One region of the Streptomyces sp. NPDC001536 genome, then DNA from elsewhere that is predicted to be linked to it. Evidence: riboswitches for the same ligand, from Rfam matches in the RefSeq annotation. Region 1 holds a riboswitch; each other region holds the start of a gene.
What was found. A riboswitch is a leader RNA that binds a small molecule or an ion and turns the genes downstream of it on or off. The one in region 1 is predicted to bind cyclic di-AMP.
Positions count from the first base shown of each region.

Region 2: linked by a shared signal. The riboswitch ahead of ACFY0U_RS12780 (M23 family metallopeptidase) and the one ahead of ACFY0U_RS08415 (M23 family metallopeptidase) in region 1 are both predicted to bind cyclic di-AMP.
Region 3: linked by a shared signal. The riboswitch ahead of ACFY0U_RS18700 (peptidoglycan DD-metalloendopeptidase family protein) and the one ahead of ACFY0U_RS08415 (M23 family metallopeptidase) in region 1 are both predicted to bind cyclic di-AMP.

Region 1 covers NZ_JBIAVQ010000002.1:740,872-750,773, forward strand. Annotated here, with positions in the region: gene ACFY0U_RS08400 (GNAT family N-acetyltransferase) at 1-1,849, opposite strand, end outside; gene ACFY0U_RS08405 (HPr family phosphocarrier protein) at 2,049-2,330, shown strand; gene ACFY0U_RS08410 (GntR family transcriptional regulator) at 2,468-3,163, opposite strand; gene ACFY0U_RS08415 (M23 family metallopeptidase) at 3,351-4,115, opposite strand; cyclic di-AMP (ydaO/yuaA leader) riboswitch at 4,128-4,297, opposite strand; gene ACFY0U_RS08420 (M16 family metallopeptidase) at 4,489-5,877, opposite strand; gene ACFY0U_RS08425 (M16 family metallopeptidase) at 5,874-7,268, opposite strand; gene ACFY0U_RS08430 (DNA topoisomerase (ATP-hydrolyzing) subunit A) at 7,584-9,902, shown strand, end outside.
Region 2 covers NZ_JBIAVQ010000003.1:824,184-834,085, reverse strand. Annotated here, with positions in the region: gene ACFY0U_RS12805 (MFS transporter) at 583-2,007, shown strand; gene lhgO (L-2-hydroxyglutarate oxidase) at 2,078-3,298, shown strand; gene trmB (tRNA (guanosine(46)-N7)-methyltransferase TrmB) at 3,537-4,349, shown strand; gene ACFY0U_RS12790 (PrsW family intramembrane metalloprotease) at 4,462-5,772, shown strand; gene ACFY0U_RS12785 (aldo/keto reductase) at 5,931-6,878, opposite strand; gene ACFY0U_RS12780 (M23 family metallopeptidase) at 7,046-8,095, opposite strand; cyclic di-AMP (ydaO/yuaA leader) riboswitch at 8,107-8,264, opposite strand; gene ACFY0U_RS12775 (PP2C family protein-serine/threonine phosphatase) at 8,508-9,593, opposite strand; tRNA gene ACFY0U_RS12770 (tRNA-Met) at 9,701-9,774, opposite strand; gene ACFY0U_RS12765 (alginate lyase family protein) at 9,852-9,902, opposite strand, start outside.
Region 3 covers NZ_JBIAVQ010000006.1:173,030-182,931, reverse strand. Annotated here, with positions in the region: gene dxs (1-deoxy-D-xylulose-5-phosphate synthase) at 1-528, shown strand, start outside; gene ACFY0U_RS18725 (aspartate aminotransferase family protein) at 525-1,910, shown strand; gene ACFY0U_RS18720 (helix-turn-helix domain-containing protein) at 1,999-2,610, shown strand; gene ACFY0U_RS18715 (DUF6126 family protein) at 2,607-2,729, shown strand; gene ACFY0U_RS18710 (tyrosine-protein phosphatase) at 2,743-3,540, opposite strand; gene ACFY0U_RS18705 (alpha-galactosidase) at 3,711-5,795, shown strand; cyclic di-AMP (ydaO/yuaA leader) riboswitch at 6,086-6,269, shown strand; gene ACFY0U_RS18700 (peptidoglycan DD-metalloendopeptidase family protein) at 6,274-7,251, shown strand; gene ACFY0U_RS18695 (Tat pathway signal sequence domain protein) at 7,463-9,902, shown strand, end outside.

The DNA.
Region 1 (9,902 bases):
TGGTCGCGGCGGACAGTGCCTCCGCGAGTCCGCCCAGCTCGACATGGACCACCAGCACCGGCTTGCCCGGCACCTGCTCGGCCGCCGAGCTGAGCGCCTCGGCGAGCGCCGCGTCCCCGGCGGAGCCCTCCCCCACGGCGGGTATCGCGGTCACGACCACGGCGTCGCAAGTGTCGTCCGCCAGCGCGCGGGACAGGGCCCTGTGGAAGTCCGCCGGGGAGGCGGCCGTCGTCAGGTCCAGCGGGGTCAGCGGCCTGAGCCCCTCGGACAGGCAGGCGTCGTAGGTCAGCAGGCCCAGTGACTCGGAGTTGCCGAGGATCGCCACGCGCGCGCCGTCCGGAAGGGGCTGCCGGGCGAGCAGCAGGCCGGTGTCGACGAGCTCGGTGATCGTGTTCACACGGATCACGCCGGCCTGCCCGAGCAGGGCGGACACCGTCGAGTGCGGCAGCCGGGTGGCCTGTACGGCATGGCCCTGGGGGGCGGCGCCGGCGCTCTGGACGACGACCAGCGGCTTGACGGCCGCGGTGCGGCGGGCGAGGCGGGTGAACTTGCGGGGGTTGCCGATGGACTCCAGGTACATGAGGGCGACGTCGGTGTCCGGGTCGTCGTACCAGTACTGGAGGACGTCGTTGCCGGACACGTCCGCGCGGTTGCCGGAGGAGACGAAGGTGGACACGCCGGTGACCCCGGTGACCCCGCCGCCGCGCCGGTGCAGCCGGGACAGCAGGGCGATGCCGATGGCGCCGGACTGGGCGAACAGGCCGATACGGCCGGGGCGGGGCGTCTCGTTGGCCAGCGAGGCGTTCAGCCGTACGCCGGGGTTGGTGTTGATGATGCCGAAGGCGTTGGGCCCGATGATCCGCATGCCGTACGCGCGCGCGTGCCGTACGAGTTCGCGCTGGCGTTCGCGTCCCTCGGGGCCGCTCTCGGCGTACCCGGCGGAGATCACCACGAGTCCCTGGACGCCGTGTTCGCCGCACTCGGTGACGACCTGGGGGACGTGTTCGGCGGGCACGGCGACGACCGCGAGGTCGACGGGTCCCTCGATGTCGCGCACCGAGCGGTACGCGGGGATCCCGTCGAGCTCCTTGTCGGGGAAGGCGCTGTTCACGGCGTACAGCCGGCCCGTGAAGCCGGCGTCGCGGATGTTGTCGAAGATGCTGCGGCCGACGCCTCCGGGGGTGCGGCCGACGCCGATCACGGCGACCGAGCCGGGGGTCAGCAGCCGCTGCACCGACCTTGCCTCGGCGCGCTGCTCGCGCGCGTACTGCACGGCCAGGGAGCGGTCGGTGGGTTCGAGGTCGAACTCCAGGCGGACGACGCCGTCCTCGAAGCTGCGCTTCTGGGTGTATCCGGCGTCCGTGAACACCTTGATCATCTTGTTGTTGGCGGGCAGCACCTCGGCGGCGAAGCGGCGGATGTCGCGCTCGCGGGCGACGGCGCCGATGTGTTCCAGGAGGGCGGAGGCGACGCCGCGGCCCTGGTGGGCGTCCTGTACGAGGAAGGCGACCTCGGCCTCGTCGGCCGGTGCGGACGCGGGCAGTCCGTCGGTGCCGATGCGGTCGTAGCGTACGGTGGCGATGAACTCACCGCCGACCGTGGCGGCGAGTCCCACCCGGTCCACAAAGTCGTGGTGCGTGAAGCGGTGGACGTCCTTGGCGGACAGACGAGGGTAGGGCGCGAAGAAGCGGTAGTACTTCGACTCGTCCGACACCTGCTCGTAGAAGCTGACCAGGCGCTCGGCGTCATCAACGGTGATGGGGCGGATGCGCGCGGTGCCGCCGTCGCGCAGCACCACGTCGGCTTCCCAGTGAGCGGGGTACTCGTGCCGGTCCGGCGAGCTCTGCATGGGCCCCAGATTACGGCTCGCGTACGACAACGGCGCGAGGCAGTCTGTGGAGAACGCGAGAGCATCGCCCAAGGACGGACGTCCGACCGAGGCCGCGGTCGGACGGCTCACCCCGGACGGGACGAAGGACCGATCCGGAGACGCTTCACGTTGTGGGAAACTGGTCTAGACAACCCTGAACACCGAAGGGCAGCATCACATGGCTGAGCGCCGCGTCAACGTCGGCTGGGCCGAGGGTCTTCACGCCCGCCCCGCTTCCATCTTCGTCCGGGCCACCACGGCCTCCGGTATCCCCGTGACGATCGCCAAGGCCGACGGCAACCCCGTCAACGCGGCCTCCATGCTGGCGGTTCTGGGCCTCGGCGCCCAGGGCGGCGAGGAGATCGTCCTCGCCTCCGACGCCGAGGGCGCGGACGCCGCCCTCGACCGGCTGGCGAAGCTGGTCTCCGAGGGTCTCGAGGAGCTTCCCGAGACCGTCTGATTTACCGGGGCCGACTGATTCACGGCACCACAGAAGGGCTCGTCCGATTTTATCGGGCGAGCCCTTTGCATTTCCCGCTCAAAGGCAGCAGAAATAATCCCCCGCGAATTACTGCCTCTTTGTATACGGCCCTCGTGTTAATGCCGCAGGCTCGGCATGTTTACGGGATGTTGCGAGTTCCTCACACGCTCCGGGCGATCTCCGGTGCCGTTGAATCGGAGCCGGTGCGCCGCCGTCGAGCGCTCCGTGTGCAGAGCCGTGACCGCCCGCGCGCGCTCCCCGTCGCCGCGCGCCACCGCGTCGACGATGGCGCCGTGCTCCGCCCAGGACTCGACGGGGTTGGCCGGCGCGTCCACGGCGTACATCCAGGAGATCTTGTGCCGCAGTTGGGTCAGCATCGAGGTCAGCGCGGGGCTGCCGGAGGCCTGGGCGAGTGTCTCGTGGAACCAGCCGCCCAGGGACCGCAGGTCATCGCTGTTGCCCCGCCTGGCCCGCTCCTGGCCCAGCCTGACCAGACCGCGCAGCACCTTCAGATGCGCCTCGGTGCGTCGCTGGGCGGCCCGGGAGGCGCCCAGGGGCTCCAGGAGCATCCGCATCTCCAGCAGGTCGGCGGCCTCCTGCTCGGTCGGTTCGGCCACGCACGCGCCCGCGTGCCGCCGCGTCACCACGAAGCCCTCGGCCTCCAGGGTGCGCAGGGCCTCCCGGACGGGGACACGGGAGACGCCGTAGCGGCGGGCGAGGAGTTCCTCGGTGAGGCGGCTGCCGCGCTCGTAGACACCGGCGACGATGTCGTCCCTGATCGCGGTGCATACCGAGTGCGCCGGAATACGCATGACCGACCTCCGTCTTAATCCCCGTGAAACGTCGATGATTGACGTGTGTTCAGTGACTCTATTGCAAAGAGCGGGAATTTCCGATGGCGGGCCGGAATCCATGGATATTTTTTGGACAGCAGGGCGACAGAAACGGCAAAACCCCGGCTCGACGAGCCGGGGTTTCGGAAGATCTCGCGGTCCGTCGTCAGACGTTCACGCCATGCGAACGCAGGTAGGCGACGGGGTCGATGTCCGAGCCGTACTCGGCGGTCGTACGGGCCTCGAAGTGCAGGTGCGGCCCGGTGACGTTGCCGGTCGCGCCGGAGAGGCCGATCTGCTGGCCCGGGGTGACCGTCTGGCCCACCGAGACACCGATGGACGACAGATGCCCGTACTGGGTGTACGTGCCGTCGTTCATCTTGATCACGATGTTGTTGCCGTAGGACCCGCCCCAGCCGGCCTCGACGACCGCGCCGGAGCCGACCGAGCGGACCGAGGTGCCGCTGGCGGCGTGGAAGTCGACGCCGGTGTGGCTGCCGGAGGACCAGACGGCGCCGCCGGCCTTGTAGCCGGTGGAGATGTACGAGCCCGAGATCGGGGCGACGTAGCTGTTGAGGCGCTTGCGCTCGGCGGCGGCGCGGGCGGCGCGCTCCTTGGCCTCGCGCTCCTTCTCGGCCTTGGCGGCGGCCTTCTTGCGCGCCTCCTCCTCGGCCTTCTGCTGGGCGGCCTCGACGGCCGCCTGCTGCTGGGCCTCGGCCTGGGCGTCGATCTGGGCGGCGACCGAGTCGCCGATGGTGACGACCGGGATGAGTCCGGTCTGCTCGGCCGCGGGCTCCGCGGCGAGGGCCGGGGCGGCGAGGGTGCCGATGACGCCGGTGGTGGTGAGAGCCGCGATCCCCGCCGCGCGGGCGGTGGAGCGCTTCATCCGGCTCGGGGCACGGTGCTTCCCGGTGGCGCGCGTGAACGCCATGTAGTGGCTGGTCCTTTCCTTCCCTCTCGCCTACCGGGTTAGCTGACGGGTTCGGAGCAGGAAGGTCTCCTACGGACCCCCTCGCTGCACGCGCGGGCGTCCGATTCACCCCAGGGACTACATATATGTGGGTCCCCGGCTCCCCTGGCTCGCGCCGTACGGGGACTCGGCGATGGCTGTCCGGTGCCGCGGGCGCGGCGCACTGCCTGACGAACAGCCCGGATGACGCTAAGCGGGGCGACTTTCAATCCCCAAACGGATCAGGGTGTTTGTAGCGCATCCCACAGGGCAGACAGGCAACCTCTCCCCCAATTCGGACATTAAGGAGCCCTGGTGACGCATCAGTCACCAGGGCCCCTTCACGCGCGTGCCGCTACTCGGCGGACACGACGGTCACTTCACCGATGCCGAGAGCCTCCACGGGCTCCTTGATGGCGGACGCGTCGCCGACGAGGATCGTCACCAGCCGGTCCACCGGGAAGGCGTTGACGGCCGCCGCGGTGGCCTCCACGGTGCCGGTCGCGGCGAGCTGGCGGTACAGCGTGGCCTGGTAGTCGTCGGGCAGGTGCTGCTCGACCTGGTCGGCCAGCGTGCTCGCGACGGCCGCCGCCGTCTCGTACTTCAGCGGAGCCACACCGACGAGGTTCTGCACGGCGACGTCCCGCTCGGCGTCGGTCAGCCCCTCCGCGGCGAGGGTGCGCAGGACCGTCCACAGGTCGTCCAGGGCCGGACCGGTGTTCGGGGTGTCGACGGAGCCGCTGATGGCGAGCATCGCGGCACCCGTGCCGTCGGGCGCGGACCTGAGGACCTGCCCGAACGCGCGCACGCCGTAGGTGTAGCCCTTCTCCTCGCGCAGGACGCGGTCCAGGCGGGAGGTGAGGGTGCCGCCGAGGCAGTACGTGCCGAGCACCTGCGCGGCCCACACGCGGTCGTGCCGGTCGGCGCCGATACGGCCGATCAGCAGCTGCGTCTGAACGGCGCCGGGCCGGTCCACGATGACGACACGGCCGGTGTCGTCGGCGGTGATCGGCGGCACCGGCCGCGGTTCGGCCTGCGAGCCGGTCCACGAGCCGAGGGTGTCGCCGAGCAGCGCGTCGAGGTCGATGCCGGTGAGGTCGCCGACGACCACGACGGTGCCGGTGGCGGGGCGGACGTGCTTCTCGTAGAAGGCGCGTACGGCCGCCGAGTCGATGTTCCGGACGGTCTCCTCGCTGCCCTGGCGCGGGCGCGACATGCGCAGGTCCGCCGGGAACAGGGTCCGGGAGAGCTCCTTGGCGGCCCGGCGGGAGGGGTTGGCCAGCTCGTGCGGGATCTCGTCGAGACGGTTGGTGACGAGGCGCTCGACCTCGCCGTCCGCGAACGCGGGCGCCCTGAGGGCGTCGGCCAGCAGACCGAGCGCCTTGGGCAGACGGGACGCCGGGACCTCCAGGCTCAGTCGGACGCCGGGGTGGTCGGCGTGGGCGTCGAGGGTGGCGCCGGCCCGCTCCAGCTCGGCGGCGAACTCCTCGGCGGTGTGCTTGTCGGTGCCCTCCGAGAAGGCCCGCGCCATGATCGTGGCGACGCCGTCGAGGCCGGCCGGCTCGGCGTCCAGCGGGGCGTCGAGAAGGACCTCGACGGCGACGACCTGCTGGCCGGGGCGGTGGCAGCGCAGGACCGTCAGGCCGTTGTCGAGCGTGCCGCGCTCGGGGGCCGGGAAGGCCCACGGCCTGGCCTCGCCCGCCTGCGGCTGGGGGTGGAATTCCATCGTGGCGAGCTCGGTCACTTGGCCGCCTCCTCGTTCTGGTCGCCTGCTTCGACGGTGGCCTCGGCCTCGGGGTCCTCCGGGGGATCCGCGTCCTCGGCGGTCGCTCCGGAGACGGGCTCGTAGACGAGCACCGCGCGGTTGTCGGGGCGCAGGCGGGCCTTGGCGACCGCCTGGACCTCCTCGGCGCTCACCTCCAGCACACGGTTGACCGCGGTGAGGGCGAGCTGCGGGTCGCCGAACAGGACGGCGTAGCGGCACAGTTCGTCGGCGCGGCCCGCGACGGTGCCGAGCCGGTCCAGCCACTCGCGCTCCAACTGGGCCTGGGCGCGCTCCATCTCCTCGGCCGTGGGGCCCTCCGCGGCGAACCGGGCGAGCTCCTCGTCGATCGCTGCCTCGATGACCGGCACCTCGACGTCACCGGACGTCTTCACGTCCAGCCACCCCAGGGAGGGCGCCCCGGCGAGCCGCAGCAGGCCGAAGCCGGCCGCGACAGCCGTACGGTCGCGGCGTACGAGCCGGTTGTAGAGGCGGGAGGACTCACCGCCGCCGAGGACGGTGAGCGCCAGGTCGGCCGCGTCGGCCTCGCGCGTGCCGTCGTGCGGAAGGCGGTACGCGGCCATCAACGCGCGCGCGGGGACCTCTTCCTCGACGATCTCGCGCAATTGCTCGCCGATGACCTCGGGCAGCGAGCCGTCGCGCGGGGCGGGCTTGCCGTCGTGGGAGGCGATGGAGCCGAAGTACTTCTCGATCCAGGCGAGCGTCTGCTCGGGGTCGATGTCGCCGACGACGGACAGCACCGCGTTGTTGGGCGCGTAGTACGTCCGGAAGAACGCGCGCGCGTCCTCCAGCGTGGCCGCGTCCAGGTCGGCCATCGAGCCGATCGGCGTGTGGTGGTACGGGTGGCCCTCGGGGTAGGCGAGGGCGGTCAGCTTCTCGAACGCCGTGCCGTAGGGGACGTTGTCGTAGCGCTGGCGGCGCTCGTTCTTGACGACGTCCCGCTGGTTCTCCATCGACTCGTCGTCGAGGGCGGCGAGCAGCGAGCCCATGCGGTCGGCCTCCAGCCAGAGCGCGAGCTCCAGCTGGTGGGTCGGCATGGTCTCGAAGTAGTTGGTGCGCTCGAAGCTCGTGGTGCCGTTGAGCGAGCCGCCCGCGCCCTGGACGAGCTCGAAGTGGCCGTTGCCCTTGACCTGTCCGGAGCCCTGGAACATCAGGTGCTCGAAGAGGTGAGCCAGGCCGGTACGGCCCTTGACCTCGTGGCGCGAGCCGACGTCGTACCAGAGGCACACCGCCGCGACCGGGGTCAGGTGGTCCTCGGAGAGCACCACGCGCAGCCCGTTGGCCAGGCGGTGCTCCGTTGCTGTCAGGCCTCCGGTGCCTGCCTGGTCTGTGGCCGTGTGACCCATGGGCATGTACGTCCCTTCGATGGCGAAGCGGTTGATCCGAACCGCGTTTTTCTGCCGGTCCTGCCACTGTATGCAAGCGTGCGGAGCGCTGGTGAAGTTCCCGGTGGTCGTACGCCGACAGCGAGATCCCGTAGCCTGCGGGCGGGGGCCGTGTGCCGTACGGGTGAACACCCGGCGGGGCGGCTGACGTCGGGTCGTCGTCCGCGTTGTCAGTGCCGCGGTCCACAATGGTCCGCATCAGATCCCGTTCACGCTTCAGCAAGAGTGAGCCGAAGGGGCGCGACCCGAAGGCGAGCGACCAGAAAAGAGGAGCCGGCAGCGATGGCCCGCCGAAGCACGAAGACCCCGCCGCCCGACGACTCGTTCGAGGAGAAGATCCTCGACATCGACGTCGTCGACGAGATGCAGGGCTCCTTCCTCGAGTACGCGTACTCGGTCATCTACTCCCGCGCCCTGCCGGACGCCCGTGACGGCCTCAAGCCGGTGCACCGCCGCATCGTCTACCAGATGAACGAGATGGGCCTGCGCCCCGATCGCGGCTATGTGAAGTGCGCCCGCGTGGTCGGCGAGGTCATGGGTAAGTTGCACCCGCACGGCGACGCGTCGATCTACGACGCCCTGGTGCGCATGGCCCAGCCCTTCTCCATGCGCGTGCCCCTGGTCGACGGCCACGGCAACTTCGGCTCGCTCGGCAACGACGACCCGCCGGCCGCCATGCGGTACACCGAGTGCCGGCAGGCCGAGGCGACGAGCCTGATGACCGAGTCGATCGACGAGGACACGGTCGACTTCACCCCCAACTACGACGGCCAGGAGCAGGAGCCGGTGGCGCTGCCCGCCGCGTTCCCGAACCTGCTGGTGAACGGCGCGTCGGGCATCGCGGTCGGTATGGCCACGAACATGCCCCCGCACAACCTCTCCGAGGTCATCGCGGCCGCCCGCCATCTGATCCGCCACCCCAACGCGGATCTCGAGACCCTGATGAAGTACGTCCCGGGCCCCGACCTGCCCACCGGCGGGCGGATCGTCGGCCTGGCCGGCATCCGGGACGCGTACGAGACGGGCCGCGGCACCTTCAAGATCCGGGCCACGGTGTCGGTGGAGACCGTCACGGCCCGCCGCAAGGGCCTCGTCATCACCGAGCTGCCCTTCACGGTCGGCCCGGAGAAGGTCATCGCCAAGATCAAGGATCTGGTCGGCTCGAAGAAGATCCAGGGCATCGCCGACGTCAAGGACCTCACCGACCGTGCGCACGGCCTGCGCCTGGTCATCGAGATCAAGAACGGCTTCGTGCCGGAGGCGGTCCTGGAGCAGCTGTACAAGCTGACGCCGATGGAGGAGTCCTTCGGTATCAACAACGTCGCGCTGGTCGACGGCCAGCCGCTGACGCTGGGCCTCAAGGAGCTCCTGGAGGTCTACCTCGACCACCGCTTCGAGGTCGTGCGCCGGCGCAGCGAGTTCCGCCGCACCAAGCGCCGTGACCGGCTGCACCTGGTGGAGGGCCTGCTCACGGCGCTCGTCGACATCGACGAGGTCATCCGCCTCATCCGCTCCAGCGACAACTCCGCGCAGGCCAAGCAGCGTCTGATGGAGCGCTTCTCGCTGAGCGAGATCCAGACGCAGTACATCCTGGACACGCCCCTGCGCCGCCTGACCAAGTTCGACCGCATCGAGCTGGAGTCCGAGAAGGACCGGCTCAACGCGGAGATCGAGGAGCTGACCCGGATCCTCGACTCGGACACCGAGCTGCGCAAGCTGGTCTCCACCGAACTGGCCGCGGTGGCCAAGAAGTTCGGCACCGACCGGCGTACGGTCCTGCTGGAGGCGGGCGCGGTCGCCCCCACGGCCGCCGTTCCGCTCCAGGTGGCGGACGACCCGTGCCGGGTGCTGCTGTCCTCGACGGGTCTGCTGGCCCGTACGGCGAACGGCGAGCCCTTCCCGGAGGACGCGGACAGCCGGCGCGTGAAGCACGACGTGATCGTCTCGGCGGTGCCGGCGACCGCGCGCGGTGAGATCGGCGCGGTGACGTCGAGCGGCCGGCTGCTGCGGATCAACGTCATCGACCTGCCGCAGCTGCCGGAGACGGCGTCGGCGCCGAACCTCGCCGGAGGGGCGCCCCTGACGGAGTTCGTGTCGCTGGAGGACGGCGAGACGCTGGTCTGCCTGACCACGCTCGACGAGTCGTCGCCGGGCCTGGCACTCGGCACGGAGCAGGGTGTCGTCAAGCGGGTGGTGCCCGACTATCCGTCCAACAAGGAGGAGTTGGAGGTCATCACGCTGAGGGACGGCGACCGGATCGTCGGCGCGGTCGAGCTGCGCACCGGTGAGGAGGACCTGGTCTTCATCACGGACGACGCGCAGTTGCTGCGCTACCAGGCCGCGCAGGTCCGCCCGCAGGGCCGGCCCGCGGGAGGCATGACGGGCATCAAGCTCACGGACGGCGCGAAGGTCATCTCCTTCACCGCGGTGGACCCGGCCGTGGACGCGGTCGTCTTCACGGTCGCGGGCTCGCGCGGCACGCTGGACGACTCCGTCCAGACGACGGCCAAGCTGACCCCGTTCGACCAGTACCCGCGCAAGGGCCGCGCCACCGGCGGTGTCCGCTGCCAGCGGTTCCTGAAGGGCGAGGACTGTCTGTCC
Region 2 (9,902 bases), on a different contig from region 1:
CTCCGTTGAATGCGCCCCCGTACACATACCCGTGAAGAGGCGAACGCCCGTACAGGGCAAGGTGTCTACGGCGCGAATGCGCCCCCGATACGCTCCCCCAAGACGCCCTTCGCGCCGTCAATTTCCATGGTAGGAGCGGTAATTGCCCTGGAGATGCGGGGTCGGTTTTCGGCCAACTTGGCGGAGCGGGGACAGGCTCGCGCACGCTCCGTACAGGCTCTGCGCACCGCATCGGCAACGCGCAGTCCGGGGAACGGAGTTCGCCCCCCGGACCGTTCCGCCACCCGCGGGGATGGAGGTGGCGGAATCCCCCAGCCCACTGGATCCAGTACAGCGGGCCGACCCACGCACGATCCATGGAACCGTTCCCCCGATGGCCGGAGAAGAGCGCACGCACGGGCGCACGGCCACACAGCGGGGGCACGACGCAACGGTGCGTAGGGGGCCGTACGTGCGTACGGACCACAATCCCGCCATCCGGAACAATGCCCCTTAACGCTTGGGATGCGGCGAACTACGCTGGGTTTACGAATGCCGCGTGGTTATGCCAGCGCGGCAGCCGTCTGTGTCGAGGGGTGGCGCATGTCCAGGGAGCAACGCGGGCCGAACGAAAAACTCGGCGCCGTTCTCGCCCTCGCGGGAATCAGCAACGCAGGACTCGCGCGTCGCGTCAACGATCTTGGCGCTCAACGCGGGTTGACTCTTCGCTACGACAAGACGTCGGTGGCGCGCTGGGTGTCGAAAGGCATGGTGCCGCAGGGCGCCGCGCCGCACCTCATCGCGGCCGCGATCGGCCAGAAGCTCGGCCGCCCGGTACCGCTCCACGAGATCGGTCTGGCGGACGCGGATCCCGCACCCGAAGTGGGCCTCGCCTTCCCCAGGGACGTCGGACAGGCCGTCCGCTCGGCGACGGAGCTGTACCGGCTCGACCTCGCCGGCCGCCGTTCGGGCGCCGGTGGCATCTGGCAGTCGCTGGCCGGATCGTTCGCAGTAAGCGCGTACGCAACGCCCGCCTCACGGTGGCTGATAACCCCGGCCGACAGTTCGGTCGCGCGCGAGGCGAACTCCGCGGAGGGGTCCGGCGCACCGCTCAAAGTCGGCCACAGCGATGTGCAGAAGCTGCGGGAGGCCGCCGAGGACGCCAGGCGCTGGGACTCCAAGTACGGAGGCGGCGACTGGCGTTCGTCCATGGTGCCGGAGTGCTTAAGGGTGGAGGCGGCACCGCTGCTGCTCGGCTCGTACTCCGACGAGGTGGGCCGGGCGTTGTTCGGCGCCTCCGCCGAACTGACCCGGCTCGCGGGCTGGATGGCCTTCGACACCGGTCAGCAGGAGGCCGCGCAGAGGTACTACATCCAGGCGTTGCGCCTGGCCCGCGCGGCCGCCGACGTTCCCCTCGGCGGGTATGTGCTGGCGTCGATGTCCTTGCAGGCGACCTACCGCGGGTTCGGCGACGAGGGCGTGGACCTCGCGCAGGCCGCGCTGGAGCGGAACCGGGGTCTGGCGACCGCCCGCACCATGAGCTTCTTCCGGCTCGTCGAGGCACGCGCACACGCGCGTGCGGGTGACGCGCCGGCCGCGGGGGCGGCGCTGAAGGCGGCGGAGGGGTGGCTGGAGCGGTCCCGGGAGGGGGACCAGGATCCGTCGTGGCTCGGCTTCTACTCCTACGACCGGTTCGCCGCGGACGCCGCGGAGTGCTACCGCGATCTGAAGGCTCCCCGTCAGGTGCGGCGGTTCACCGAGCAGGCCCTGTCGAAGCCGACGGAGGAGTTCGTCCGCTCGCACGGGCTGCGGCTGGTCGTCTCGGCGGTCGCGGAGCTGGAGTCGGGCAATCTCGACGCGGCGTGCGAGCAGGGTGTGCGGGCGGTGGAGGTCGCGGGGCGCATCTCGTCGGCTCGTACCACCGAGTACGTCAAGGATCTTCTCCATCGGCTGGAGCCGTACGGCGACGAGCCGCGCGTGGTGGAGCTGCGGGAGCGCGCACGGCCCCTGCTGATGGCTCCGGCCTAGGAGTGGATCCCTGCGCATCCCCGCGTTTGAAGGCACTGTCAGTGGCGCAGTGCACTATCTAAAGCGGGAGGTGGTGCAGGTGCGGGCGGAGATCGCTTACGACTGTGACGTGCTCGTCATCGGGGGCGGGATCGTCGGGTTGTCGACCGCGTATGCGATCACTCGGGCCGCGCCGGGGACGCGCGTGACCGTGCTGGAGAAGGAGCACGGTCCTGCCCGGCATCAGACCGGGCGGAACAGCGGGGTCATCCACAGCGGGATCTACTACCGGCCGGGGTCGCTGAAGGCGCGGTACGCCGTCGAGGGCGCGGCCGAGATGGTGAAGTTCTGCGCGGAGTACGGAATCGCGCACGCCGTCACCGGCAAGCTGATCGTCGCGACCGAGCAGGCGGAGCTGCCCCGTCTGCACGCCCTGGTGCAGCGGGGGCGGGAGAACGGGATTCCGGTGCGGGAGCTGGGCCCCGCGCAGATCATGGAGTACGAGCCGGAGGTACGGGGGCTCGCGGCCATACATGTCGGGACGACCGGGATCTGCGACTTCGTGGGGGTCGCCCGGCAGCTGGCGGAAGCCTCGGGGGCGCAGATCCGGTACGGCGCGCGGGTCGTCCGCGTCGACCGGCGGCCGGAGCTCGGGGTGGCGGTGCGGACGGCCGGCGGGGACGTCGTGCGGGCGCGGGTGCTGGTGAACTGCGCCGGGCTGCACTGTGACGAGGTGGCGCGGCTGACCGGGGACGAGCCGGGGATGCGGATCGTGCCGTTCCGCGGTGAGTACTTCACGCTGGCGCGGCCCGAGCTGGTGAAGGGGCTGGTGTATCCGGTGCCCGATCCGGCGTTCCCGTTCCTCGGGGTGCATCTCACGCGCGGGATCGACGGGGGCGTCCACATCGGGCCCAACGCGGTGCCGGCGCTGGCCCGGGAGGGGTACGGGTGGGGGGTCGTGCGGCCTCGGGAGCTGGGGGCGACGCTGGCCTGGCCGGGGTCGTGGCGGATAGCGCGGCGGCACTGGCGGTACGGGGCGGGTGAGCTGCGGCGGTCGGTGTCGAGGCGGGCGTTCGCGGAGGCGGTGCGCAGGTTGTTGCCGGCGGTCGAGGACGGGGATCTGGTGCCGGCGGCGGCGGGGGTGCGGGCGCAGGCGGTGTTGCGGGACGGGACGCTGGTCGACGACTTTCTGATCAAGGAGGGGGCGCGGACGGTGCATGTGCTGAACGCGCCGTCTCCGGCGGCGACGGCCTCGCTGCCGATCGGGCGGGAGGTGGCGAGGAGGGCGTTGGCCGCGCTGGGGGGCGTGTGACGGTGCGTGGTGGTCGCGTTCCAGGGGTTTTCGCCCCCGCCGCCCCTACCCGTCCCATCCTCCAGGGGCGCCGCCCCTTCGACCCCGGTACCTGGGGGCTCCGCCCCCAGACCCCCATCGGCCCCTAAGGGCCTCGTCCTCGAACGCCGGACGGGCTGAAAGACAGGGGCATCGGGATGGCTGCCCTCGTCCTCGAACGCCGGACGGGCTGAGATTGCCCCGTAAAATCGACCTCACTGTGTCTGACTCCTTCAACGCCCCCGACGCGTCCCAGCCCGCCCACACCCCAGGTGTGCCTGTTCGGCATACCCGGGCCAAGGGGGAGCCTCGTTTTCCCGATGGGCCCAGGGCCGATCCGGCCGGGTCGCATTTCGAGCGGCGGATCCGGAGTTTCCAGCCGCGGCGGAGTCGGGTGACGGCGGGGCAGGCGGACGCGTTGCAGCGACTGTGGCCCAAGTGGGGGCTGGACATCGACGGGCAGCGGGTCCTCGACCTGACCGAGCTGTTCGGGAACGACAACCCGGTCGTGCTCGAGATCGGGTTCGGGATGGGTGAGGCCACCGTGCAGATGGCGGATTCCGACCCCGGCACCAACATCCTCGCCGTCGACGTGCACACCCCCGGTCAGGGCAACCTGCTCAACCTCGCCGACCAGAGCGGGCTCTCCAACGTCCGCGTCGGCAACGGCGACGCCATCATCCTGCTGCGCGAGATGCTGGCCCCGGACTCGCTGGACGGGCTGCGCGTCTACTTCCCCGACCCCTGGCCCAAGAAGCGGCACCACAAGCGGCGGCTGATCCAGCCGGAGTTCCTCAGCCTCGCCGCGACCCGGCTGAAGCCGGGGGCCGTTGTGCACTGTGCCACCGACTGGGAGCCGTACGCCGAACAGATGCTCGAGGTGCTCACGGCACACCCGGACTTCGAGAACACACAGGCCGACGGCGGTTTTGCGCCGCGTCCGGACTACCGGCCGCTGACCCGTTTCGAGGGCCAGGGACTGGACAAGGGACATGTCGTGAACGACCTGTTGTTCCGCCGCGTACAGCGGTAAGGACAGCAGTAAGGGCAATAGCGACAACCGCACGACGACCAACCCCCCACCGGCGCCCGAGACCACCTCGCCCGCCTGCGGGCAGCGCCCCTGACTCGTTAGGGTCAATGCCGTGGCCACCTTTCCCCCGTACCCGACGCACCCCACCGGTCCCCCCGGCAGCGGTGCGCTGCGGCACGCGCACTGGTGGCAGCGCAAGTGGGTCCGCTACGGCGCGCTGATCACCCTGCTGGCGCTCTCCGGGCTCGTCATCCTCGCCCTGGTGCGTGAACAGACCGGCACCGAGGGGTTCCTGGTCGGGCTCGGGCTCGCGATCCTGCCCGTGCCGCTGCTGATAGCCGCCTTCCGCTGGCTCGACCGGGTCGAGCCGGGCCCCTGGCGCAATCTGCTGTTCGCGTTCTCCTGGGGGGCCTGCGCGGCGGCGCTGATAGCGATCGTCGCCAACAGCTTCGCGACCCGGTGGATAGCGACGGCGACCGCGGATCCGTCCAGTGCCGACACCCTCGGCGCGACCGTCATAGCGCCCGTCGTCGAGGAGACCGCCAAGGCCGCGGCCGTCCTGCTCGTCTTCCTCTTCCGCAGACGGGACTTCACCGGGATCGTCGACGGCGTGGTGATAGCCGGCGTCACCGCCACCGGCTTCGCCTTCACCGAGAACATCCTCTACCTCGGCACCGCCTTCGGCACCGACCAGCTCACCGGCGACAGCGGCATCGCGTCGGTGACCGCCGCGACGTTCTTCGTGCGCGTCATCATGTCGCCGTTCGCGCATCCGCTGTTCACGGTCCTCACCGGCATCGGCTTCGGCATCGCGGCGCTGTCGGCGGACCGCCACCACGTACGGCGGGTGCTCCTGCCCCTGTCCGGCCTGCTGCTCGCGATGGGCATGCACGCCATCTGGAACGGCTCCTCGACCTTCGGCGAGTACGGCTTCTTCGCCGTGTACGCCGCCTTCATGGTCCCCGCGTTCGGCCTGCTGACCTGGCTGGTCATCTGGACCCGGCAGCGCGAGCTGAGGACCGTGCGCGAGGAACTGCCCGCCTACGCCGTCGCCGGCTGGCTCACCCCCGCCGAGCCCTTCGCCCTCGGCTCGATGCGGGCCCGCCGGATCGCCCGCCAGTACGCCCGCGCCCACGCCGGCAAGTCGGCGGCGCGGGCGGTCGCGCAGTACGAGGCCTACGCGACGTCCCTGGCGTTCCTACGGCACCGGGGGCGCCGCGGCCGGGCCGGCGCCGACTTCGTCGTACGGGAGCGGGAACTGCTGCACGAGCTGTGGGTACGGCGCGAGGTGGCCCGCCCCGCCCTGGACCACGCGGCCCGTATGACGGCACCCCCGGTCCCGGTCATGATCCCGCCCTCGCACTGGCCCCTGCACGGTTACCCGGCAACCCCGTACCCCGCCTACAACCCGTACCGGTCGTAGTCCGCGGCGGCTTCGGGAGTGGGCAATAGGCAGATCCGTCCCACCTCCGGACCGTAGAACCGCAGGTCGCGAGCTCCGGACGGGCGACGGATCTGCCAGTCAGCCTCTCCTCGCCCCAGCCCCAGCCCCAGGCCCAGGCCCAGCCCCAGCAACCAGCCTCAGGCCGACGCCTCCGTCAGCCGTGCCACCTCGTCCTCCGTCAGCCGCACCTCCGCCACCCTCACCAGCGCGGGCAGCTGCTCCACCGTCCGGGCGGACGCGATGGGCGCCGTCACCGTCGGCTGGGCCGCCAGCCAGGCCAGGGCCACCGTCGCCACCGGCACCCGGTGGGCCTCGGCGATGTCGTCGAGGGCGGCGAGGACCTTGCGGCCGCGTTCCGTCTCCAGGTGCTTGCCGGCGCCGGCGGCGGCGCGGGCACCCTCCACCACCTCCCCGTCGCGGTACTTGCCGGTGAGGAAGCCGGACGCCAGCGCGAAGTACGGGACGGCGGCCAGTCCGGCCCGCTCGGCCAGGTCCTGCAACTCACCCTCGTACGTCTCGCGCGAGACCAGGTTGTAGTGCGGCTGGAGCGCCACGTACCGGGCCAGTCCCTCGCGCTCGGAGAACGCGAGGGACGCCTCCAGGCGCTCGGCGGAGATGTTGGACGCGGCGATGTGCCGCACCTTGCCCGCCTTCACCAGCTCGTCGAGCGCGCCGATGATCTCCTCGACCGGCACCTCCACCTTGTCGAAGTGGGTGTAGTAGAGGTCGATGTGGTCGGTGCCGAGGCGGCGCAGGGAGGCGTCCGCCGCCGCCTTGATGTTCGAGGCCGTCAGACCCGGGAAGTCGGGATGCTGGCTGACCTTCGTGGCGATCACGACGTCGTCACGGTTGCCGCGCGCCTTGACCCACTTGCCGATGATGGTCTCGGACTCGCCGCCGACGTTGCCGTCGACCCAGGCGGAGTACGAGTCCGCCGTGTCGAGGAAGTTGCCGCCCGCGGCCGTGTAGGCGTCGAGCACGGCGAAGGACTGCGTCTCGTCGGCGGTCCAGCCGAAGACGTTGCCGCCGAGGGAGAGCGGGAAGACCTCGAGGTCGGACGTGCCCAGCTTGCGAAGAGAAGTCATGTACAAGGTCAACGCCGGTGCGGAGACCGCTCTTCCGGATCGGCCGCAAAGTTCCCGTAAACAAGCGGAGGCAAGAGTTCCGAAACAAGGGGACGCAAAAACCGGCGGCCCTGACGTCGGGGGGTGTGCGTCAGGGCCGCCGGTGGATCAGGAAGTTCCGCGAGACCTCAGGGGTTGAGGCCCTTGCTCCGCAGCCACGCCATCGGGTCGATCCCGGTGGACGCGCCACCCGGGTGGACCTCGAGGTGCAGATGCGCCCCCGTGACATTGCCGGTCGCGCCCACGCGCCCGATCACATCACCGGTGTTGACCTTCTGGCCCACGCTGACGCTGATCGACGACTGGTGGGCGAACCACACCTCCGTGCCGTCGTCGAGGGTGAGGACGGTCTTGTAGCCGTACGAACCGTCCCAGCCGGCCTGCGTGATGGTGCCGCTGTGGACCGCCTTGATGAGCGTGCCCGTGGGAGCGGCGAAGTCGAGACCCGTGTGGTAGCCGGAGGACCACAGGGAGCCGGCCTGCATGAAGGTCGAGGTGATCGTGTACGAGGAGGTCGGCAGCGTGAACTGCTTCGCCAACTCGGCCAGCCGCTTGGCCTCGGCGGCCTCCTCGGCCTCCGCCTCCGCCTTCTTCTTCGCCTCGGCGGCGTCGTCCGCGGCCTTCTTCAGCGCGGCGGCCTCGGCCTTCGCGGCCTCGTCGGCGAGGGCGGTCTGGGTGGCCAGCTGCGCCTTGTTGTCGACCTGCGTCTGCTGGCTCTCGGCCTGCGCCATGATCCGGTTGCGCAGCGTCTCGCCGGCGTCGGAGGTGGTGGCCTGGATCGTGTCCATGGTGGTCGTAGCGCCGGCCGTGGGGGCCGCGGCGAGGTCGCTGAGCGCGGTCGCCGAGCCCTGCGGCGCCTCGTCCGTGTCCGACACGAACGGGAGGTCGGGCATCGAGATGGAGACCGGCGGCTTGCCGGTGTTGGCGCTGGCCATGCCGGCCCCGCCGACGGCGGCTATGACACCGACGCCCAGGACGGTGGAGCTACGGGCGAATCCCCCGCTGCGCTGCTTGGCGACCCGGTGCTTGCCGCGCGCCGGTCGGATGGACTCCTCGGTGGGGTTCCACTCCTCGCGCGGGCCCTCGTCGTGGTGGTAGCTGCCGTAGCCGAAGACTTCGGTGGTGCTGCGCTGGCTCGGCACGTACGGGGCCTCGGGGGCAGGCCGGTTTGACGCCACGTGGGCGTGCTCCTTTCCTTCCTTCTCGCCTACCGGGTTAGCTGACGGGTTCGGAGCAGGAAGGTCTCCTACGCGCGTATACCGACCGTGAGTCCACGGCGGCATGCGCGCGATTCACCCCAGGGTGGTGGTTCCCCGGCTCCCTTGCGGGATTAAGCGCGTGAGCACGGAGCCGCCTCTTGTGACGGCTGGGACGACCGCGCTGCGTTATCGAACGTTAATAGACCCGGACCGTGGATTCCAAGCTGTTCCGCTTGATCATTAAGCTTTTTCCGCTGGACGTACGGGTCCATGAGCGGTGAAAAACGGGCGAGTTGACCTCGCTTCAGTAAACTCACAGGTATTGACTGTATGTCAGTTGTTATGCGGAGGGCGCTCAACCGATCACCCCACGTGATATTGCCCCCTGCGGTCACGGCCGTCGTACGGCGAGCAGCGCCATGTCGTCCGTCATGCCGCCCCCGGTGTGCCGGCGCACCTCCGCGGCGAGCGCGGACAGCAGCGCCCCGGGGAAACGGAAGGCGCGTCCCGCGAGCCGCGCCGCCGGATCGTAGAACTCCCCGTGCCGGTCCCGCGCCTCGGACAGCCCGTCGGTGTACAGCAACAGCGTGGCCCCGCCCGGGAAGACCGCCTCCTCCGTACGGTCGGGCCAGCTCCCCAGCTCGCCCATGCCCAGCGGCAACGCGGGCTCGGTGGCGGGCAGCGCCCGCACGGTGCCGTCGGAGCACAGCAGCAACGGCGGCGGATGGCCGCGGTTGAGGATCCGTACGACCCCGTCGCCGTGCGGCAGTTCGGCGAGTACGGCGGTGGTGAACCCCTCGATGACGTCGAGTCCCCCGCGCCGCGTGCCCTCGCGCGCCAGCGCCCGCTCCAGCCGCCGCGCGACCGCATCCAGCGTCGGCTCCTGCTCGGCGGCCTCCCGGAACGCCCCGATGAGGACGGCGACCGCTGCCACCGCCCCCATGCCCTTCCCGCGCACGTCCCCCACCACCAGCCGCACCCCGTGCGGGCTGTCCTGCACCGCGTACAGGTCCCCGCCGATGAAGGCGTCCTGCTGTGCCGCCTCGTACCGCACCGCGATGTCGAACCCGCCGATCCGGCCCTCGGGCTCGGGCAGCACCGCCCGCTGGACGGCCTCGGCGATCTGGCGCTGGGAGGCGAGCCGCTGGTCGCCGCGGCGCACCACACGGTTGAGGACGGCGGCCAGCACCGCGACGGTGGCGACAGTGAGGACCTCGGTGAGGGTGTCCGCGTCCATGCGGAAGCCGAACCGCACATGGACGGCGTAGGCGGCGGCCAGGGCCACCGCCCCGGTGACGACGGTGCCGAGCAGCGGATAGAGGGGCGCGGCGACCAGGGGGGCGGCGGTGAAGAAGGGGATCGCGGTGAAGTCCCGGGGGGTCAGGACGTCGTAGAGGACGCCACCGACGGTCAGCAGGGCGGGCAGTGACCACAAGAGGGCGGAGACACGCCGTCCCACCACCGCCCGCTGATCCACATCCCCAGGTTTCCCGGACCGGGAGCGGGGGGCGAGCGGTGTGGCCCGACCGGGGGAAACACTCAGGGCCGGAGTCCAGTGACTGGACTCCGGCCCTGAGCCGTGAGTAGCGGGGACAGGATTTGAACCTGCGACCTCTGGGTTATGAGCCCAGCGAGCTACCGAGCTGCTCCACCCCGCGTCGGTGAAACCAGCATACGTCATCCGCGGGACGCTCAGCACCACAGTTATGCGCGGCACCTCTGACCTGCGTTTTTCTCAGCTGCCAGGGTTGCCCGCGTGAGTCAGGGTCTCCCACGAGACGAACAG
Region 3 (9,902 bases), on a different contig from region 1:
GTGGGCCCGCGGATCCCCGCGGTGGACCGGGTGGGCGGCATGGACGTGCTGCACCGCGCGGAGCGGCCCGAGGTGCTTCTGGTGGCCGTCGGTGTGATGGCGCCCGTCTGTCTCCAGGCCGCCGAGCTGCTGGAGGCCCGCGAGATCGGCTGCACGGTCGTGGACCCCCGCTGGATCAAGCCCGTCGACCCGGCGCTGCCCGGCCTCGCCGCCGCGCACCGGCTGGTCGCCGTCGTCGAGGACAACAGCCGTGCGGCCGGGGTCGGTTCCGCGGTGGCGCTCGCCCTGGGCGATGCCGAGGTCGACGTACCGGTGCGGCGGTTCGGGATTCCGGAGCAGTTCCTCGCGCACGCCAAGCGCGGTGAGGTGCTCGCCGACATCGGGCTCACACCGGTGGAGGTCGCCGGACGCATCAGCGCGAGCCTGGCGGTCAAGGAGGCCGAGGCGACGCTGGCCGCCAAGGAGGCCGAGGGAACGTCGGCCGTCGGCGAGCAGGCCGGCGGCCCCGTCAGGGAGAAGGCTGAATGACCACCGAGTTCGACCTCGGCAGACTCCTCGCCGAGCGCGGAGCCGAGCGCTACGAGCTGCACACGAAGTACCTGAACCACCAGCTCCCGCGCATGCTGCACACCATCGGCTTCGACAAGGTCTACGAGCGGGGCGAGGGCGCCTACTTCTGGGACGCGGACGGCAACGACTACCTGGACATGCTCGCCGGGTTCGGGGTGATGGGCCTGGGCCGCCATCACCCCGTCGTCCGCAAGGCGCTGCACGACGTCCTCGACGCCGGACTCGCCGACCTCACCCGCTTCGACTGCCAGCCGCTGCCCGGGCTGCTGGCCGAGAAGCTCCTCGCGCACAGCCCGCACCTGGACCGGGTGTTCTTCGGCAACAGCGGTACCGAGGCCGTGGAGACCGCGCTGAAGTTCGCCCGGCGCGCCACCGGCAAGCCGCGGATCCTGTACTGCGACCACGCCTTCCACGGTCTGACCACGGGCTCGCTGTCGGTCAACGGAGAGGACGGCTTCCGGGACGGCTTCGCCCCGCTGCTGCCCGACACGGCCGTGCCCCTCGGCGATCTCGACGCGCTGGCCAGGGAGTTGAAGCAGGGCGATGTGGCCGCTCTCATCGTCGAGCCGATCCAGGGCAAGGGCGTCCACGAGGCCCCGCCCGGCTATCTGCGGGCCGCCCAGGAGTTGCTGCACCGGCACAAGGCGCTGCTCATCGCGGACGAGGTGCAGACGGGACTCGGGCGGACCGGCGACTTCTACGCCTACCAGCACGAGGACGGGGTCGAGCCGGACCTCGTCTGTGTGGCCAAGGCGCTCTCCGGCGGCTATGTGCCGGTCGGCGCCACGCTCGGCAAGGACTGGATCTTCAAGAAGGTCTTCTCGTCCATCGACCGCGTCCTGGTCCACTCGGCGAGCTTCGGGTCCAACGCGCAGGCCATGGCGGCCGGGCTGGCCGTGCTGTCCGTCATGGAGAACGAGCAGATCACCGCGAACGCCCGCGCCACCGGTGAACTGCTCAAGAACCGGCTCGCGGCCCTGGTCGACAAGTACGAGCTGCTCGCCGACGTCCGCGGCCGGGGTCTGATGGTCGGCATCGAGTTCGGCCGGCCCAAGTCCCTCGGTCTGCGCAGCCGTTGGACCATGCTCCAGGCCGCCCGCAAGGGGCTGTTCGCGCAGATGGTCGTCGTACCGCTGCTCCAGCGGCACCGGATCCTCACCCAGGTCTCTGGCGACCACCTGGAGGTGATCAAGCTGATCCCGCCGCTGACCGTCGGGGAGCGCGAGGTGGACCGGTTCGTCGACGCCTTCACGGACGTCATGGACGACGCGCACGGCGGGGGCGGGCTGATGTGGGACTTCGGGAAGACGCTGGTCAAGCAGGCGGTGGCCAACCGGTAGCCGGTGCGGTTCGCCTGCGGATTGCCTGCGGTTTGCCTCTGAGGCAAGAAAATTGCCCCGGAGGCAAATCTCCGGCTGAATGGAGAGCATGAGCTCTCCGGAAACCGAGCCGGCCGACGGTCTGCCCGTCGTCGCGCCGCAGCTGCGCGCGCTGCGGCGCCGCGCCTCCCTCACCCTGGAGGCCGCGGCCCGTGCCGCCGGGCTGTCGCCCGCCCATCTGTCCCGGCTGGAGACCGGGCAGCGCCAGCCCTCGCTGCCGATGCTGCTCGCGCTCGCCCGCATCTACGGTACGACCGTCTCGGAACTGCTGGGCGAGACGGTCACCGAACGCGACGCCGTCGTGCGCGCCGCCGACATGGAACCGACCGCCGCCGGCGGCTGGACCTACTGGCAGGCCGGATCGCCGGGGCGTGGCATGCAGGCGCTGCGTGTGCACGTCCCGCACGGCTCGCAGGGCGACATCGTGCGGATCCACCCCGGCGAGGAGTGGCTGTACGTCCTCGGCGGACGGCTGCGGCTGCGCCTCGGGGACAGCACCCACCTGCTCGCCGCGGGCGACAGCGCGCACTTCGACTCGCTGACCCCGCACCGCATCGCGGCCCAGGACCCCGACGGGGTCGAGCTGCTCTTCGTCCACACCCTGTTGCAGAGCCCCACGGCCACGCTGTGCCTGGGCCCCACCCCTGGAGAGACGCCATGAAGGACATGGAGGAGAAGTTCCCGCGCGGCATCTGGGTGCGGCTGATCATCTACATCGCGGTGGGGCACCTCTTCGCGGCCTTCATCTACCTGCTGTTCGAGCTCGGCGCCCAGCAGTAGACCCGGCGGGCCCTCAGTCCAGGAGCCGCTCGCGCAGCCGCTCCCGGAGCTCCGGGGTGAGACCCAGCCCCTGCTCCAGATAGGCGTCGACGCTGCCCCAGGTCTCCTCGATCGTCTCGAACGCGGCCTGGAGATACTCGGCACGCGCGTCGAAGAGGGGGCCGAGCAGCTCCATCACCTCGGGGGAGTAGGCGGCGGTGGACTTGCTGCTGCGGTGCACCTTGTAGCGGCGGTGCTTGGCGTTCGACTCCAGGTAGTCCGCGAGGATCGCCTCCCGCTCCACGCCGAGGGCGAGCAGCGTCACGGCGATGGACAGGCCCGCACGGTCCTTGCCCGCGGCGCAGTGCATCAGCGCGGGGACGCTCTCCTCGGCGAGGGAGTGCAGGACGCGGGAGTGCTCGGCGGTGCGCTCCTTCACGATCTTGCGGTACGAGGCGATCATCCGGTTCGCCGCCTTGTCGTCGCCGAGGATCTCGCGCAGCTGCTCTATCTCGCCGTCCCGGACCATCTTCCAGAACTCCGAGCCGTCCGCCGGGTCGCTCAGCGGGAGGTTCACATTGCGCACGCCCGGCAGCTCGACGTCGGGGCCCTCCAGCTTCTGGTCCGACGTGTTGCGGAAGTCGAAGATCGTGTGCAGCCCGAGGGAGGAGAGGAACGCCGCGTCCTCGTCGGTCGCGTGCGCCAGGTGACCGCTGCGGAACAGCACCCCGTACCGCACCCGCCGTCCGTCCACCGTCGGCAGACCGCCGACGTCCCGGAAGTTGCGGACACCGACCAGCTCTGGCTCGGTCGACGGGATCTGCTGCGTCACGGGGGCTCCTCCCGGCCGGTCCCGCCGCCACGGCTCGTCGGCGGGCACTTCCTCGACGATACGACATCGGTTCCTGGGGCAATCAGTTGTCCACAGGCGTTGCACCCAGGGCTCGTGGCCATTGATGATGTTGGCACTTGAGCGCACCTGTTTGTATCTGTGAGGATTTGATGCTGGAGATCTCCGAAACCGGCCGTACCTGGCTTCTCTCCGGGCCTGCCAGCAGTTATGCCGTCCACCTGACCGGGGACGACGTCCTGCTGCATCTCCACTGGGGCGCGAGAATCGAGCTCGCCGACGCCGAGGAACTCGCCGCTCGTCCCCTGCCCGCCGAACGCGGCTTCGAGTCGCCGCTCGACGGCCGCGAGGAGTATCCCGTCGAGGGCGGCCCCCGCTTCGTACGGCCCGCACTGTCGGTGCGGACCGGCGAGCGGCGCGGTACCGAGTGGAACTTCGAGTCGTACGAGACCGCCGGCGACCCGGAGGGCGAGGAGCTGCGGCTCCGGTTCCGTGACGGCGGGCTGGCGATCACGCTGCACTACCGGATGCGCGGCGACGTGGTGGAGCGCTGGGTGGCCCTGGACAACCAGGGGCCCGAGGCCATGGAACTCCTGCGCGCCGACTCCGCCACCTGGACCCTGCCCGACCGCGAGGACTGGCGGCTGTCCCATCTGCACGGCCGCTGGGCCGCCGAGTCCCGGCTGACCAGCGCGCCGCTCACCTACGGCGAGAAGGTCATCGGCAGCCGCCGCGGGCACACCGGGCACCAGTACCTGCCGTGGGTGGCGCTGGACACGGACGCCACCGAGGAGCGCGGCGAGGTCTACGGCTGCGCCCTCGGCTGGTCCGGCTCCTGGCGCATCGCCGTGGCCCAACTCTCCGACGCGCGCGTGCAGATCACCGGCGGGGTCGGGCACGACGAGTCGGGCCTGCTGCGGCTGGCGGCGGGGGAGTCCTTCACCACGCCCGTCTTCGCCGGCCTGTGGAGCGACGGCGGCTTCGGCGGGGCGAGCCGGGCCTGGCACGCCTACCAGCGGGCGTACGTCATCCCGGGCGCCGACCAGGACCGGCCCGTGCTGTTCAACTCCTGGGAGGCCACCGAGTTCGACATCTCCGAGGAGCAGCAGGGCGCCCTCGCCCGGCGGGCCGCGGCGATCGGCGTCGAGCTGTTCGTGGTCGACGACGGCTGGTTCGGCGCCCGCACCAGCGATCGCGCGGGCCTCGGCGACTGGACGCCCAACCGCGACCGCTTCCCGGGCGGCCTGAAGCCCCTCGCCGACCACGTGCACGAGCTCGGCATGCAGTTCGGCATCTGGGTCGAGCCCGAGATGGTCAACGCGGACAGCGAGCTGTACCGGGCGCACCCGGACTGGGTGCAGTACCAACCTGGACGAAAGCGGACGGAGTTCCGTAATCAGCTCGTACTGAACCTCGCGCGCGAGGACGTCCAGGAGTACCTCTGGGGTCACCTCGACGCGCTCCTGACCAGCGCCCCGATCGACTATGTGAAGTGGGACTTCAACCGCAGCTTCACCGACGCGGGCTGGCCCGGCGACCCCTACCCGCAGCGGCTCTGGATCGACCATGTGCACGCCTTCTACGCCCTGTTGGACCGGCTGCGCGCCGCCCACCCGGGCGTCGCCTTCGAGTCCTGCTCGGGCGGGGGCGGCCGGATCGACCTCGGGGTCATGAGCCGTACGGACCAGGTGTGGACCTCCGACAACACCGACCCGCTGGACCGGCTCGCCATCCAGCACGGCTTCGGTCAGATCCACCCCGCGCGCGTGATGGCCGCCTGGGTGACCGACAGCCCGAACGCCATGCTCAACGGCCGGGTCAGCTCGCTGCGCTTCCGGTTCGTCAGCGCCATGGCCGGGGTGCTCGGCGTGGGCGGCGACCTCACGCGGTGGAGCGAGGCGGAGCTCGCCGAGGCCCGCCAGTGGGTGGATCTCTACAAGGGGATCCGGCCCGTGGTGCAGCGCGGTGACCTCCACCGGCTGCGGCCGCCGCGGGGCGGGCTCAGCGCCGTCCAGTACGTCCTCGGGGACGAGACCGTCGTCCTCGCCTGGCTCCAGGCGCAGAGCTACGGCGAGCCCGTACCGGCGCTGCGGCTGCGCGGGCTCGACCCGACAGCGTCGTACGAATGCCTCGAAACGGGCGAAGTTCACAGGGGTGCTGTATTGCTGCATCACGGACTTCACGTCGGATTGCGCGGCGACCTGGATGCGGCAGTTCTCCGGCTGCGCCGCATCTGAGTCGTCTGTCCGAATTGGCGCGTTCCTCATCCTTCATTCCAACTCGCTCTGGAATAAAGGACGCTGTGAATGTGCCACGTGAGGAGCGTCATAGCCGTGACCGTGCGTCGCCCGTCATGTTCACGTAATTCCCGTTCTTTTCCTGGGGTTTTGCATGGCGGGAGGCGTGCGTAATTCACGCAGGGTGACCGGTAATTCTCACAGCGGATCAAGAGGAACGCATTCAGGTGGAACCTCTCGCTTGTCCCTTTGCGTCTTGCTCGCTTACGTTCGCCATCAATCCGGACGGACGCCCAATCCTGCCGCCGCCCGGGGACCGCACAACTCACCCGTGAACGGCAGGAGCGGGGGACCCACAGGTACAACCGCCTGTTCCGGTCTCCGGAACGGCTAGGGGTTAAGTCGCATTTCGGTGCGGCCGGGCATCTCCAGCCCGAACCCGACAGCTCACCTCGTAGGCGCCGGAGAGGAATTCGCCATGCCCGCGAAGGGTAAGCACCGCCGTCCGAAGGCCCAGCGCCTCACTCGTTCGATCGCCGTCGCCGGCACGGGTGGCGCCGCACTCGCCCTCCCGCTGATGGGTGCCGCAGGCGCCCACGCGGCCACCCCGCAGTCCGTTTCGGAAAAGGCCGTCCAGTCCCTTCCGGTCGCCGAGAAGACGGCCACCGAGAAGAAGGCCGCGGAGAAGAAGAGCGCCGCGAACACCGCGACCGTGCGCACCTATTCGGTGCGGTCCGGTGACTATCTCTCGAAGATCGCCGACGAGCAGAACGTCACCGGCGGCTGGAAGAAGCTCTACTCGGACAACCGTGAGGCCGTCGGCTCCGACCCGTCGCTGATCCACCCCGGTCTGAAGCTCACCATCGGCAAGAAGGCCGCGGCGAGCACGGAGAAGTCCGCGAGCGCGGAGCAGCCGGCGGAGAAGCAGAAGTCGGCGGAGAAGCAGAAGTCCTCTTCGTCCGACTCGTCCGCCTCCACCGAGTCCTCCAAGTCGTCCTCGTCGAACACGACGGCGGCGACGCAGAGCAGCGAGACGGCCAGCGCCGGCGGCTTCACTCTCCCCGTGGCCGGCGCCACCGTCGGCACCCCGTACCGGATGTCCGGCAGCATGTGGTCCAGCGGCTACCACACGGGTGTCGACTTCGTCGTCCCGACCGGTACCTCGCTCAAGGCCGTCGGCGCGGGCACGGTCGTCTCGGCCGGCTGGGGCGGCGCGTACGGCAACCAGGTCGTCATCAAGCTCGCCGACGGCTACTACGCCCAGTACGCCCACCTCTCCTCGCTCTCGGTGTCCTCCGGCCAGACCGTCACCGAGGGCCAGCAGGTCGGCCTCTCCGGCGCGACCGGCAATGTGACCGGCCCGCACCTCCACTTCGAGATCCGCACCACGCCGGACTACGGCTCGGACGTGGACCCGGTCGCCTACCTCCGCGCGAAGGGCGTCTCCGTCAGCTGACGCCGCCCTCCCTCTGTGCCACCGAAGGCCGGATCCCGATCCCCGGGTCCGGCCTTCGGTGTCTTCGCTGTCCGGTCTTGCGGGTTCATGATCACCGTGTTGCGTTCTTGTGGCACGGCTGTCCAAAGCGTCGACAGTGAGGGGAGGGTGGGGACACAGTGATCTCCGTAGCGATGCAAGCGCTTTCTGTCCGCATCATCCGGAGGTCCCCGTGCCCGGCGTCGACCGACGCACCGTCATCAAAGGCGCCGCAACCGCGGCCGCCGCGACCCAGTTCTCCTGGGCCCTGTCCCGCACCGCCGCAGCGGCCGACGCGGACGACACCGAACTCCACTGGCTGGAGGGCTCGACGCCCGAGGTCCACGCCGGTACCACCTGGGGCGTGCCGTGGGCGCGCGGGACGTACCGGCCGGAGCAGGACTTCCGGCTGACGACCGCCGCCGGCGACGACGTCCCCGTCCAGAGCTGGGTCACCGGTCACTGGCCCGACGGCTCGGTGAAGTGGACCGCGCACGCGATCGCCCCCGGCGCCCCGAAGGCCTCCGCCTACAAGCTCGCGGCGGGCAGCCCGGCCGCGCCCGAGCAGAAGGTCACCGTCACCCGTACCGGGGGCCGGGTCGAGGTGTCGACCGGTGTGATCACGGCCGTGTTCGGCGCCAAGGGCTCCGACACCGTCGTACGCAGTGTGCGGCGCGGGTCGGCCGAGATCGCGCGGGACGGGAAGCTGGTCGCCCTGCGACAGGAGTCCGTGCGGGAGGGGGCGGACGTCTCGCGCTTCCTCGGCCGGGTCGAGAAGGTCGAGGTCGAGCAGGACGGTCCGGTCCGGGCCGTGGTCCGCGTCGAGGGCAGGCACCGCAGCGGCGGCCGCGGCTGGTTGCCGTACACCCTGCGCTTCTCCTTCTTCGCCGGTGGCGAGTCCTTCCGCCTCGTGCACACCTTCGTCTGGGACGGCGAGCAGAAGCCCGGCTCCGACCAGGGGGACTTCCTGCGCGGCCTCGGCGTCCGCTTCACCGTGCCGCTGAGCGACGAGCCCTACGACCGGCACATACGCTTCGCCGACTCCGACGGCGGACTGTTCAGCGAGGCCGTCCAGGGCATCACCGGGCTCCGCCGCGACCCCGGCGCGGCGGTGCGAAGCGCCCAGATCGCCGGCTCGCGACTGCCGGACACCTCGACCTGGGACACCCGCGTCTCCAGCCGTCTCGCCTACATCCCGACCTGGGGCGACTACACCCTCACCCAGCCCAACGCCGACGGCTACACCGTCCGCAAGCGCACCAAGGCGGGCTACGGCTGGATCCACGCGGCGGCCGGTCGGCGCGCCGGCGGCCTCGGCTACGTCGGCGGCGCGAGCGGCGGACTCTCCTTCGGCCTCAGGGACTTCTGGCAGCGGCACCCCGCCCAGCTCGACGTACGCGGGGCCGCGGGGGAGGCCGCCGAGGCCACCGTGTGGCTGTACTCGCCCGAGGCACAGCCGCTCGACCTGCGCTTCTACCACGACGGCCTGGGGCAGGGCACGTACGAGAAGCAGTCCGACGGCGGTCTGGAGATCACGTACGAGGACTACGAGCCCGGCTTCGGCACGCCGTACGGCATCGCGCGGACCAGTGAACTGACCTTCTGGGCAACGGAGAAGACACCTTCCGCCGCAGTCCTCGCCGCCCAGGCCACCGCCACCGCGACCCCGCCGCTCCTGACCGCCACCCCCCAACGGCTGCACTCCGCCGGGGTGTTCGGGGACTGGGCGCCCGTCGACCGTTCCGACAAGGCCCGGTCGGCCGTCGAGGATCGCCTGGACGCGCTGTTCGCCTACTACGTCGGCCAGCGCGAGCAGCACCGCTGGTACGGCTTCCTGGACTACGGCGACGTCCAGCACACCTACGACAACGACCGGCACGTCTGGCGCTACGACGTCGGCGGATTCGCCTGGGACAACTCGGAGTTGGGCACCGACCTCTGGCTCTGGTACCACTTCCTGCGCACCGGCTCCGCCGAGGTCTTCCGGTTCGCGGAGGCCATGACCCGGCACACCGGCGAGGTCGACGTCTACCACCTCGGCAAGTGGGCGGGTCTCGGCACCCGGCACGGCGTGCAGCACTGGGCCGACAGCGCCAAGCAGGTCCGTATCTCCACGGCCGCCAACCGCCGCTTCTACTACTTCCTCACCGGCGACGAGCGCACCGGCGACCTGCTGAGCGAACTCGTCGACGTGGAACTGACGTTCCTGGAGGTCGACCCGCAGCGCAAGGTCCGCACCGACGGCTACACGCCCGGCGACCGGCACGCGCTGTCGGTCGGCTTCGGCACCGACTGGGGCGGCATCTCGGCGGCCTGGCTCACCGAGTGGGAGCGGCAGGGCCCGAACGCCGCGAAGGCGAAGGCCAAGCTGGTCAACTCGGTGCGGACGATCGCCGCCCAGCCGAACGGGTTCTTCACCGGGACGGGGCTGCTCGACGCGGACACCGGCAGGTTCGCCGTCACCACCAGCACGGCCGTGAGCGTGTCGCATCTGAGCGCCGTCTTCGGGCTCGTCGAGACCAACAGCGAACTCGTGTCGCTGTTCGGCGACGAGGAGCCCGAGTTCCGTACCGCGTGGCTGAACTACGCGCGGTACTACAACGGCACGGACGCCCAGAAGCGCCAACTCACCG